One region of the Lentilitoribacter sp. EG35 genome, then DNA from elsewhere that is predicted to be linked to it. Evidence: predicted binding sites of a transcription regulator. Region 1 holds the regulator's gene; each other region holds the start of a gene.

Region 1 (2,212 bases):
TGGCGTTGTGGCCTTATGTTCGAGCGCAGGAGCAAATGCTGTCGATCTCGGAATAGCTACCGATAATTTGGATGATATCAAAACACGCGTGCAAAAAGCAATTGATAGCAAAGCCGATATTCTTGTGACCATTGGTGGCGCATCTGTTGGCGATTATGATTTGGTACAAAAAGCTCTTATCGACATGGGTATGGAGCTTAATTTTTGGAAAATCGCCATGCGTCCTGGTAAGCCACTTATGTTTGGCCAACTTGGTAACATGCGTTTCATGGGATTACCGGGTAACCCAGCATCATGTTTAGTGACGGCCAATTTATTTCTAGCACCGCTTGTTCGAAAGCTTAGCGGAAACCGGGCAACACAAGTCATCCAAAAAGCGAGAACTACAGTTGATCTTACGGAAAACGCCTCCCGACAAGATTATATGCGAGCCCGCATCGAATATGATAAAAATGGAAACCTAACTGCTACCCCATTTTCTCGGCAGGATTCATCTCTGGTACGTGTCTTTGCCGATGCAAATGGTCTTTTGATTCGCCCCCCAAATGCAAAACCGGCGAAAAAGGGCGATACTTGCGACGTAATCTTGTTAGATAGTTGAACTATTTGGAATTAATTTTGCAAAGCAAAACCAAATATTTCTTGTTCAGTAAGAATAGAACAGTGCGATAACAGGCTTACGCAACTCGCTTTAACTAATCATCTATAAATTCATTATATTTTTCAATCATCTACATGTACCGGCTGAACCAAGGATCTGCCAGATTCATCATCTAATATGATCCAATTGTTCAATAACATTTATGTATTCCGTCTATGTTCCTCTTTGTTCAAGTGAAACACGTAATTTCATAGCAATGTTCTTTAAATGTTTTTTAACACTTGCGGAACACATATAGAACATATAAGAATTGTTCTTGATTTGTTTCATTTTGCAAAGGTATATCATATGTTGACCCGTAAGCAGCAAGAGTTATTATTTTTCATTCATGAGCGGATGAAAGAATCCGGTATACCTCCATCATTTGATGAAATGAAAGACGCGCTTGATTTAGCATCTAAGTCTGGAATCCATCGCTTAATTACAGCGCTCGAAGAGCGTGGTTTTATTCGAAGACTCCCTAATCGAGCACGTGCACTTGAAGTTATAAAACTACCAGAGAGCTACCAAAACACATCACCTCCGCCGCGCGGCTTTACGCCAAGCGTTATTGAGGGCAGCAAAGATAGAACACCGACACAGAGTTTGAAGCCTAAAGCATCCAATGATGATAATGCCGGCGCATTAAACGTTCCGGTCATGGGGCGGATTGCCGCGGGTGTTCCCATATCGGCAATACAACACAATACGCATAATGTGGCTGTTCCGGTTGATATGCTTGGATCTGGAGATCATTATGCTCTTGAAGTCAAAGGTGATTCAATGATTGAGGCTGGAATTTTTGATGGCGATACGGTCGTAATTAAAGATACCAACCATGCCACACCCGGCGACATCGTCGTTGCACTTGTTGATGAAGAAGAAGCTACACTAAAACGGTTTCGTCGTAAGGGTGATTCAATTGCTCTGGAAGCTGCTAACCCAGCCTATGAAACACGAATTTTTGGACCTGACCGTGTTAAAGTTCAAGGCAAATTGGTAGGTCTTATTCGCCGCTATCATTAGTTTTGGTATTCAGTTCTGGTGCGTTGGCCTTGAAATTAGTGAGGCCATGGTATTTGACGATTTCACCATTTGGCATTTTGTAGCTGCGGCTTCGCCAGTCGTAATAGCGGTGAGATGTCCAAGGCCGAACGCTATTGTTAATGGCGCTTACAATATTCCAATCGAGGGTAGATTGAGACGTCTTGTCCAGATTGCGATATAGGGCAAGAGAACCTGTTCTTCGCAGTGAATTTTGATCAAGCACCATTACATTCTTATCGCAAGTGCTGTTTTCGTCTTTTAGCCTTGTAGACAAGATTACAATATTTGCGCGATCGCAGGCGATTCTTAAATATCTTTGATCTGTAATTGTTGCGATTTTGACCTCGCTGTTTTCAAAGTAGCAGAATTGACTCGATACACATTTAAACTCCGCAAACGCGGTCTGGTTTGAGAGTCCATCAAACTTGGGCCAAAATTCAACCGCCTCCTCCGAAAGCAACTCCTTGGCTTTCTGCTTATTAGAAAGCTGTATTGGCTTACCTATCTGAAACTTATAGGCATCTA
Region 2 (2,212 bases), on a different contig from region 1:
GCGCATTGACTAAAACATCGCTATGGCTAAGGTCTTGATATCTTTGTTCTTGCAGCTGCCGGGCTCGCAAAACTCTTTTCGCGACGTTCTCACTTGGTTCAGCAGGCTTTGGTTGTATGAGGTCCATTGCCGTAACGGCAGGCACTTCGATGCGCAGGTCGATACGGTCTAATAAGGGGCCTGAAATACGAGCTTGGTAGTCAGTTTGGCAACGTGGACCACGTGCACAGGTCTGCCCGGGCTCTCCTGCCATGCCGCAGCGGCACGGGTTCATGGCTGCGATCAGTTGAATATCTGCTGGATAACTCACGCGGTGATTGGCCCGTGCGATGACAGATTGTGAACTTTCCAGAGGTTGGCGCAGGGAATCCAGAACTTGCGGTGAAAATTCTGGAAATTCATCTAAAAACAAGACCCCTTTATGTGCCATAGAAACTTCACCTGGACGTGCTTTTGCACCACCGCCAACCATTGCTGCCATGGTAGCAGAGTGATGCGGTGACCGAAATGGACGTTGATCAGTTAAATGCCCACCAGATAATTGTCCAGCAATGGAATGAACCATCGACACACTGAGCATTTCAGCCGGCGTAAGAGGTGGTAAAATGGATGGAAGACGGGATGCAAGCATGGATTTTCCAGAACCAGGCGGACCAACCATCAGTAAATTATGCCCGCCAGCCGCTGCGACTTCCAATGCGCGTTTTGCTGTTTCTTGCCCTTTTATGTCGGCTAGATCAGGTAAGTTGGTTGTAAGTGCTCGTTGCGCTGGTTTTGGCCGCGATAAGACTTGGGTGCCTCGAAAATGGTTGGCAATTGAGATCAGGCTTATGGGTGCTAAAATATCCATATCCTCATCTGCCCATGCGGCCTCTGCGCCACAGGCTTCGGGGCAGATTAAACCACGATCCATCGCATTGGCACCGATGGCTGCAGGAAGTGAACCTGTAACGTAAGAAATTGCTCCATCAAGCGATAATTCGCCTAGAACAACATAGTTCTGCAAAACATCATTTGGGATTGCATCCATCGCTGCCATTAGACCAAGCGCAATAGGAAGATCGAAATGGGATCCTTCTTTGGGTAGATCAGCGGGCGCTAAATTAATCGTAACTTTTTTCGCAGGTAACGATAAGCCAGATGCGTGAAGTGCAGCTTGTACCCGCTCGCGACTTTCAGCAACGGCCTTGTCTGGCAAGCCAACAATATGCATGCCAATCTTCCCGGGTGAAATCATAACCTGAACATCAACAGGCAGAGCTTCAATTCCCTGAAATGCGACAGTCTTTACATGCGCAACCATTTACGTCCCCATATTGTGCTCTAATACACTATTTGCGAGTATCAGGTTTTACAATACACATGTTTGCGTCGTAAAAACAAGAACATTATGAGAACAAAATACTGAATTTTTGCATTTCAGGTTGTGATGAGTTGTATTTGGTTGCGAAAATGGAACAATTAAAGAACGAATTGTCCGCCATTTTTCTTGCGATTTTCAATCGCATCCCAGAATAAGCTTGCAATATCAGCGCCGCCAAATTTCTTCACCTCACGCACACCTGTGGGCGATGTGACGTTGATTTCAGTCATATAGTCGCCGATGACATCGATGCCGACGAGAGTAAACCCCCGCTCGCGCAATGCTGGTCCAATGCGGTCACAAATTTCTTTATCGCGCGGTGTTAATTCAATGGCTTCTGCCTTGCCACCAACATGCATGTTGGAACGTGCATCACCTTCAGCGGGTACGCGGTTAATTGCGCCAACCGGTTCACCTTCGATGAGAATAATACGCTTATCTCCTGCGCGAACTGCTGGCAAATATTGCTGAGCGATATAAGGCTCAACGAATAGGTCACCGAACATTTCCAAGAGGGAAGTGAGGTTCTGATCATCTTTATTCAGCAAAAATACGCCTGCCCCGCCATTACCATAAAGAGGCTTTAAGATCATATCGCCTACTTCTTGGCGGAAATCCATGATTTCTCTTGGATCTTTTGTGATCAAAGTTTTGGGCATTAGATCGGTGAATTCTGTCACAAAAATTTTCTCAGGAGAATTACGAACCCATGCAGGATCATTGACGACAAGTGTCTTCGGGTGGATAAGTTCAAGCAAATGCGTGCTTGTGATATAATTCATGTCAAAGGGCGGGTCTTGGCGTAAAAGCACAACATCCATGTCAGATAAAGACACCTTTTTAGCTTCA
Region 3 (2,212 bases), on a different contig from region 1:
GTGACGAAGACTTAGACCAAGGTGCAATTGCTCCATCGCGTAAAGTTTTTCCTTGATCTGGTACGATTAAATCAGGGCTAATCTTTTTTTGGCTACCCAGTCCATCGCAAGTGGGGCAAGCGCCAAATGGGTTGTTAAACGAAAACAAGCGAGGCTCGATTTCCGGTATTGTAAAGCCAGACACAGGACAGGCAAACTTCTCAGAAAATATTATGCGTTCATGTGTTTCGTTTTTTGATTTGTTTTTTGAACCCGACGCGGTTTCAGAATCAGGCAAAGGTTTGTCGGCAAATTCAGCTATTGCCAGACCTTCTGACAGCTTCAAACAGGTTTCTATACTATCTGCCAAACGCGCCGCGCTATCAGGACGGACCACGACACGATCGACCACGACATCGATGTCATGTTTGAATTTTTTATCAAGGTCGGGTACGTCAGCAATCTCGTAATATTGGCCATCGACCTTAAGGCGTTGATAGCCTTTTTTCATCAACTCAGCCATCTCTTTGCGATATTCGCCTTTTCTGCCGCGAATAAGCGGAGCAAGTATATAAAGACGTGTTCCTTCTTCTAGCTCCAGAACGCGATCTACCATCTGACTTACGGTCTGACTCTCAATCGGGAGGCCTGTCGTAGGCGAGTAGGGAACGCCGACGCGAGCAAACAAGAGGCGCATATAATCATAAATTTCAGTGACAGTGCCGACCGTCGAACGCGGGTTACGGCTTGTTGTCTTCTGCTCAATTGAAATTGCTGGAGAGAGGCCTTCAATTTGATCAACGTCCGGTTTTTGCATCATTTCCAAAAACTGGCGTGCATAGGCAGATAGACTTTCAACATAGCGCCGTTGACCCTCAGCATAGATTGTATCAAATGCGAGTGAGGATTTGCCCGAGCCGGATAGCCCCGTCATTACGATTAGTTTGTTTCGTGGGAGGTCGATGTCAACGCTTTTGAGATTGTGTTCGCGCGCGCCACGTACTGATATTGTCTTTAACTCGCTCATGAATGGTCCATTACATGTCAACTGGAAGATAGATGGTATTACTCTTCTTTACGCTCAAGTCGAGCACTGGTTTTAATTAATCCAAGATTTGATTCTCTTGACACTGCGCATTGTGATATATAGAACAAAAATAGAACAAACCAGCCTTTTTCTGAGTATTTCATATTTATATGTGGATTTAGATAAATAGGATGATTTGTGGTGGGACATGACCGACTAAGCTGGGTTAATGCGTAGCTAAGCGTACTCAGCGTTGGCAATTAGTATATTTTGAAAGGTTTTGACATGGCGGGCAGTGTGAATAAAGTTATTTTGGTTGGCAATCTTGGTGCTGATCCAGATGTAAAGCGCACACAAGATGGTCGTCCGATTGTTAATCTTTCAATCGCGACATCGGAAAGCTGGCGTGATAAAAATACAGGCGAGCGTCGAGATAAGACAGAATGGCACCGTGTTGTAATCTTTTCTGAGGGTCTATGCCGCGTTGCGGAAAACTATTTGAAAAAGGGCTCGAAAGTTTATCTTGAGGGCGCGTTGCAAACACGCAAATGGCAAGATCAAAACGGGCAAGATAAATATTCGACGGAAGTCGTGCTACAGGGTTTTAACTCGACTTTGACAATGCTTGATGGCCGGAACGATAACCAAGGTGGCGGAGGTAACTTTGGTAGCAACCAAGGTGGAGGCAACTTTGGTGGAAGTCAGGGTGGCGGTAACCAAGGTGGTGGAAATATTCCTGGTGGTTCCGGTGATTCTGGCGGCTTTTCTAATGATATGGACGATGATATCCCGTTTTGATCGGGATATTTAGTCAGGCATTTTTGATAACGCAATTGTCAGATGATTTCGTTTGCCTAATGGCCTATTGTTATCTCAAACGATCATCGAGCAAAGTGTGAGTAATATGCGACTTTTGATTTCCGGTTTTATCATTTTATTTTCGAGCTTTTCCGCAACCGCTGGAGAAGTCGATGTATTGGATGTGAAGGCAGAGAAGAATGCTAGCGGCAGCTACCGTTTTTCAGTGACAGTTAAGCATGCAGATGAGGGCTGGGATCATTACGCTGATAAATGGGACGTGGTTGACTCAGATGGAAACATATTGGGCACGCGCGTTCTCGCTCACCCGCATGTTAATGAGCAGCCATTTACGCGGTCATTATCAAATATCGAAATTCCTGAGGACGTGAAATATGTACTCATTCG
Region 4 (2,212 bases), on a different contig from region 1:
AGCTGCTGATTGCGCCATTGCAATATCTTCACAGGTTCAAATACATGCGCTTCCAAACGCTCAACGGTTTCTTCATTTAAAGGTACCGCATGTCCTGTCACGCCGAAAGTGCCATCGGTCGTATGCCTGCCTGCTCGGCCAGCAATCTGACCAAGCTCTGCAAGATTTAATGGTCTATACTGAAAACCATCAAATTTATGATCTTGCGCAAATGCAACATGATCAACATCCAGATTTAGCCCCATACCAATAGCATCAGTTGCTACAAGATAATCAACATCACCATTTTGATAAAGTTCAACTTGAGCATTGCGGGTTCTGGGGGACAACGCACCCAAAACCACCGCTGCACCACCACGCTGGCGACGAATAAGTTCTGCAATGGCATAAACTTCATTGGCAGAAAACGCGACAACGGCGGAACGTCTTTGCAGCCGCGATATTTTGCGCGAACCGCTATATTCGAGGCGTGAGAGACGCGGTCGCTCGATCACATATAGGCCTGGCATCATGCGTGATAGTACATTGCGCATAATATCCGAGCCAAGCAGCAGCGTTTCCTCAGTACCCCTTAGATGCAATATTCTATCGGTGAAAACATGCCCACGCTCTAAATCAGATGCAAGCTGAACTTCGTCAATTGCAACAAAAGCCGCGTTTGTTGTGCGGGGCATCGCTTCAACAGTGCACACCGTGTACGCTGCATTTGGCGGACTGATCTTTTCTTCACCCGTTACTAATGCAACCTTACCCTCCCCGACACGTTTGATAAGTCGCTGATAAACTTCGCGAGCCAGGAGACGTAATGGCAACCCAATGACACCACTTTTATGGGCAATCATTCGTTCAATTGCATAATGGGTTTTACCAGTATTTGTCGGTCCCAAAACAGCCGTTACGCCGCGACCACTTACGACAATCGGATCTACTGGTATTTCAGAATGTCTATTCATAAATTGAACTCACACGTCACTTAGTTTTTGCTAGCATAATTAAGCAAAACAAACACGAAAAAAACACGTTATGAAAACCTCGCCTGTTAACGAATGGAACAGGGATAGAACGAATCGGCTACGAATCGCTGACTAAGCTCATTTCCCGTTTTGTTCACGGCTACATATTGCGATCAGCGCAAAAAAGTGAACAAAATATCGACATTGACTGAAGATATTCTATTGAATTTTCCATTGAAAAGTTAATAACAACTCCGATGGGTTTAGAATATAAAAAACTATGTGAAAAACCACACATCCGATTAACTATTTTAGTTACACTTTGTTAATCAAAACAAACAGATAGTTAAAGTTAAAGTCAATTTTTGTTCAAAATCATTAAGCATTAGACCAAAAGCGGAACGAAACAGACACGAATCGCTCACCTGAGTATGTTCTTATTTTGTTCATGACTACATATTGCCCAACCCATGCACCGGATAACTAATTTCCACCTCTACAATCCATATATTGAGAGGAAACCTAATGCTCACTGTTAATCAGTATTAACAAAGCGTAAAAAAAGGCGCCTCAATGAGGCGCCTTAGCATTCAATTTGTGACTAAACTCTTAAGAGAAGTATTGACCACCATTTGCAGAAATTGTTGACCCTGTGATGAAACCAGCATCATCGGATGCAAGGAAGACAACGCAGCGTGCAATCTCTTCCGGCTCGCCCAAACGGCCAACTGGAATAAGTGGTAAAACATGTTTTTCTAACACATCCGGGTCAATTGCTTTGACCATATCAGTGCCAATATAGCCTGGGCAAACAGCATTGACTGTGATCCCAGCGCGAGCGCCTTCTTGAGCCAGCGCTTTGGTCAGACCAATATCACCCGCTTTGGCAGCAGAATAATTAGCTTGGCCAGCTTGGCCTTTTTGACCATTGATAGACGAAATGTTAATCACACGACCAAATTTACGAGCGCGCAGGCCCGGCCAAATTGGGTGTGTCATGTTGAAAACACCATTTAGATTGGTGTTGATGACTTCATTCCATTTTTCAGGAGTCATTTTGTGGAACATACCATCGCGAGTAATGCCTGCATTATTCACTAGAACTGAGATTTCACCCAAATCCGCTTCAACTTGCGCGATACCGGCAGCACATGCTTCATAATCTGCAACTGACCATTTATACGCTTTAATGCCAGTTTCTGCTGTAAAGGCAGCGGCGGCCTCATCATTACCTGCATAGTTGGCGGCAACAGTATAAC

The links. The regulator LexA, encoded in region 1, represses DNA repair genes until DNA is damaged. The targets are predictions, from matches to a motif close to TGTTCNNNNTGTGTTCNG.
Region 2: a site for LexA is predicted at 1,382-1,399, ahead of AB2J24_RS05355 (YifB family Mg chelatase-like AAA ATPase). Genes of this name have one in related genera too.
Region 3: a site for LexA is predicted at 1,127-1,144, ahead of uvrA (excinuclease ABC subunit UvrA). Genes of this name have one in related genera too.
Region 4: a site for LexA is predicted at 1,048-1,065, ahead of AB2J24_RS09215 (helicase-related protein). Genes of this name have one in related genera too.

The regions. Positions count from the first base shown of each region.
Region 1 is NZ_JBFNGQ010000005.1:74,533-76,744, reverse strand. Features, by position in the region: gene glp (gephyrin-like molybdotransferase Glp) at 1-601, shown strand, start outside; gene lexA (transcriptional repressor LexA) at 950-1,666, shown strand; gene AB2J24_RS10470 (ComEC/Rec2 family competence protein) at 1,647-2,212, opposite strand, start outside.
Region 2 is NZ_JBFNGQ010000002.1:305,602-307,813, reverse strand. Features, by position in the region: gene AB2J24_RS05355 (YifB family Mg chelatase-like AAA ATPase) at 1-1,303, opposite strand, end outside; gene gshB (glutathione synthase) at 1,462-2,212, opposite strand, start outside.
Region 3 is NZ_JBFNGQ010000001.1:766,890-769,101, forward strand. Features, by position in the region: gene uvrA (excinuclease ABC subunit UvrA) at 1-1,006, opposite strand, end outside; gene AB2J24_RS03565 (single-stranded DNA-binding protein) at 1,292-1,804, shown strand; gene AB2J24_RS03570 (hypothetical protein) at 1,911-2,212, shown strand, end outside.
Region 4 is NZ_JBFNGQ010000004.1:126,309-128,520, reverse strand. Features, by position in the region: gene AB2J24_RS09215 (helicase-related protein) at 1-920, opposite strand, end outside; gene phbB (acetoacetyl-CoA reductase) at 1,563-2,212, opposite strand, start outside.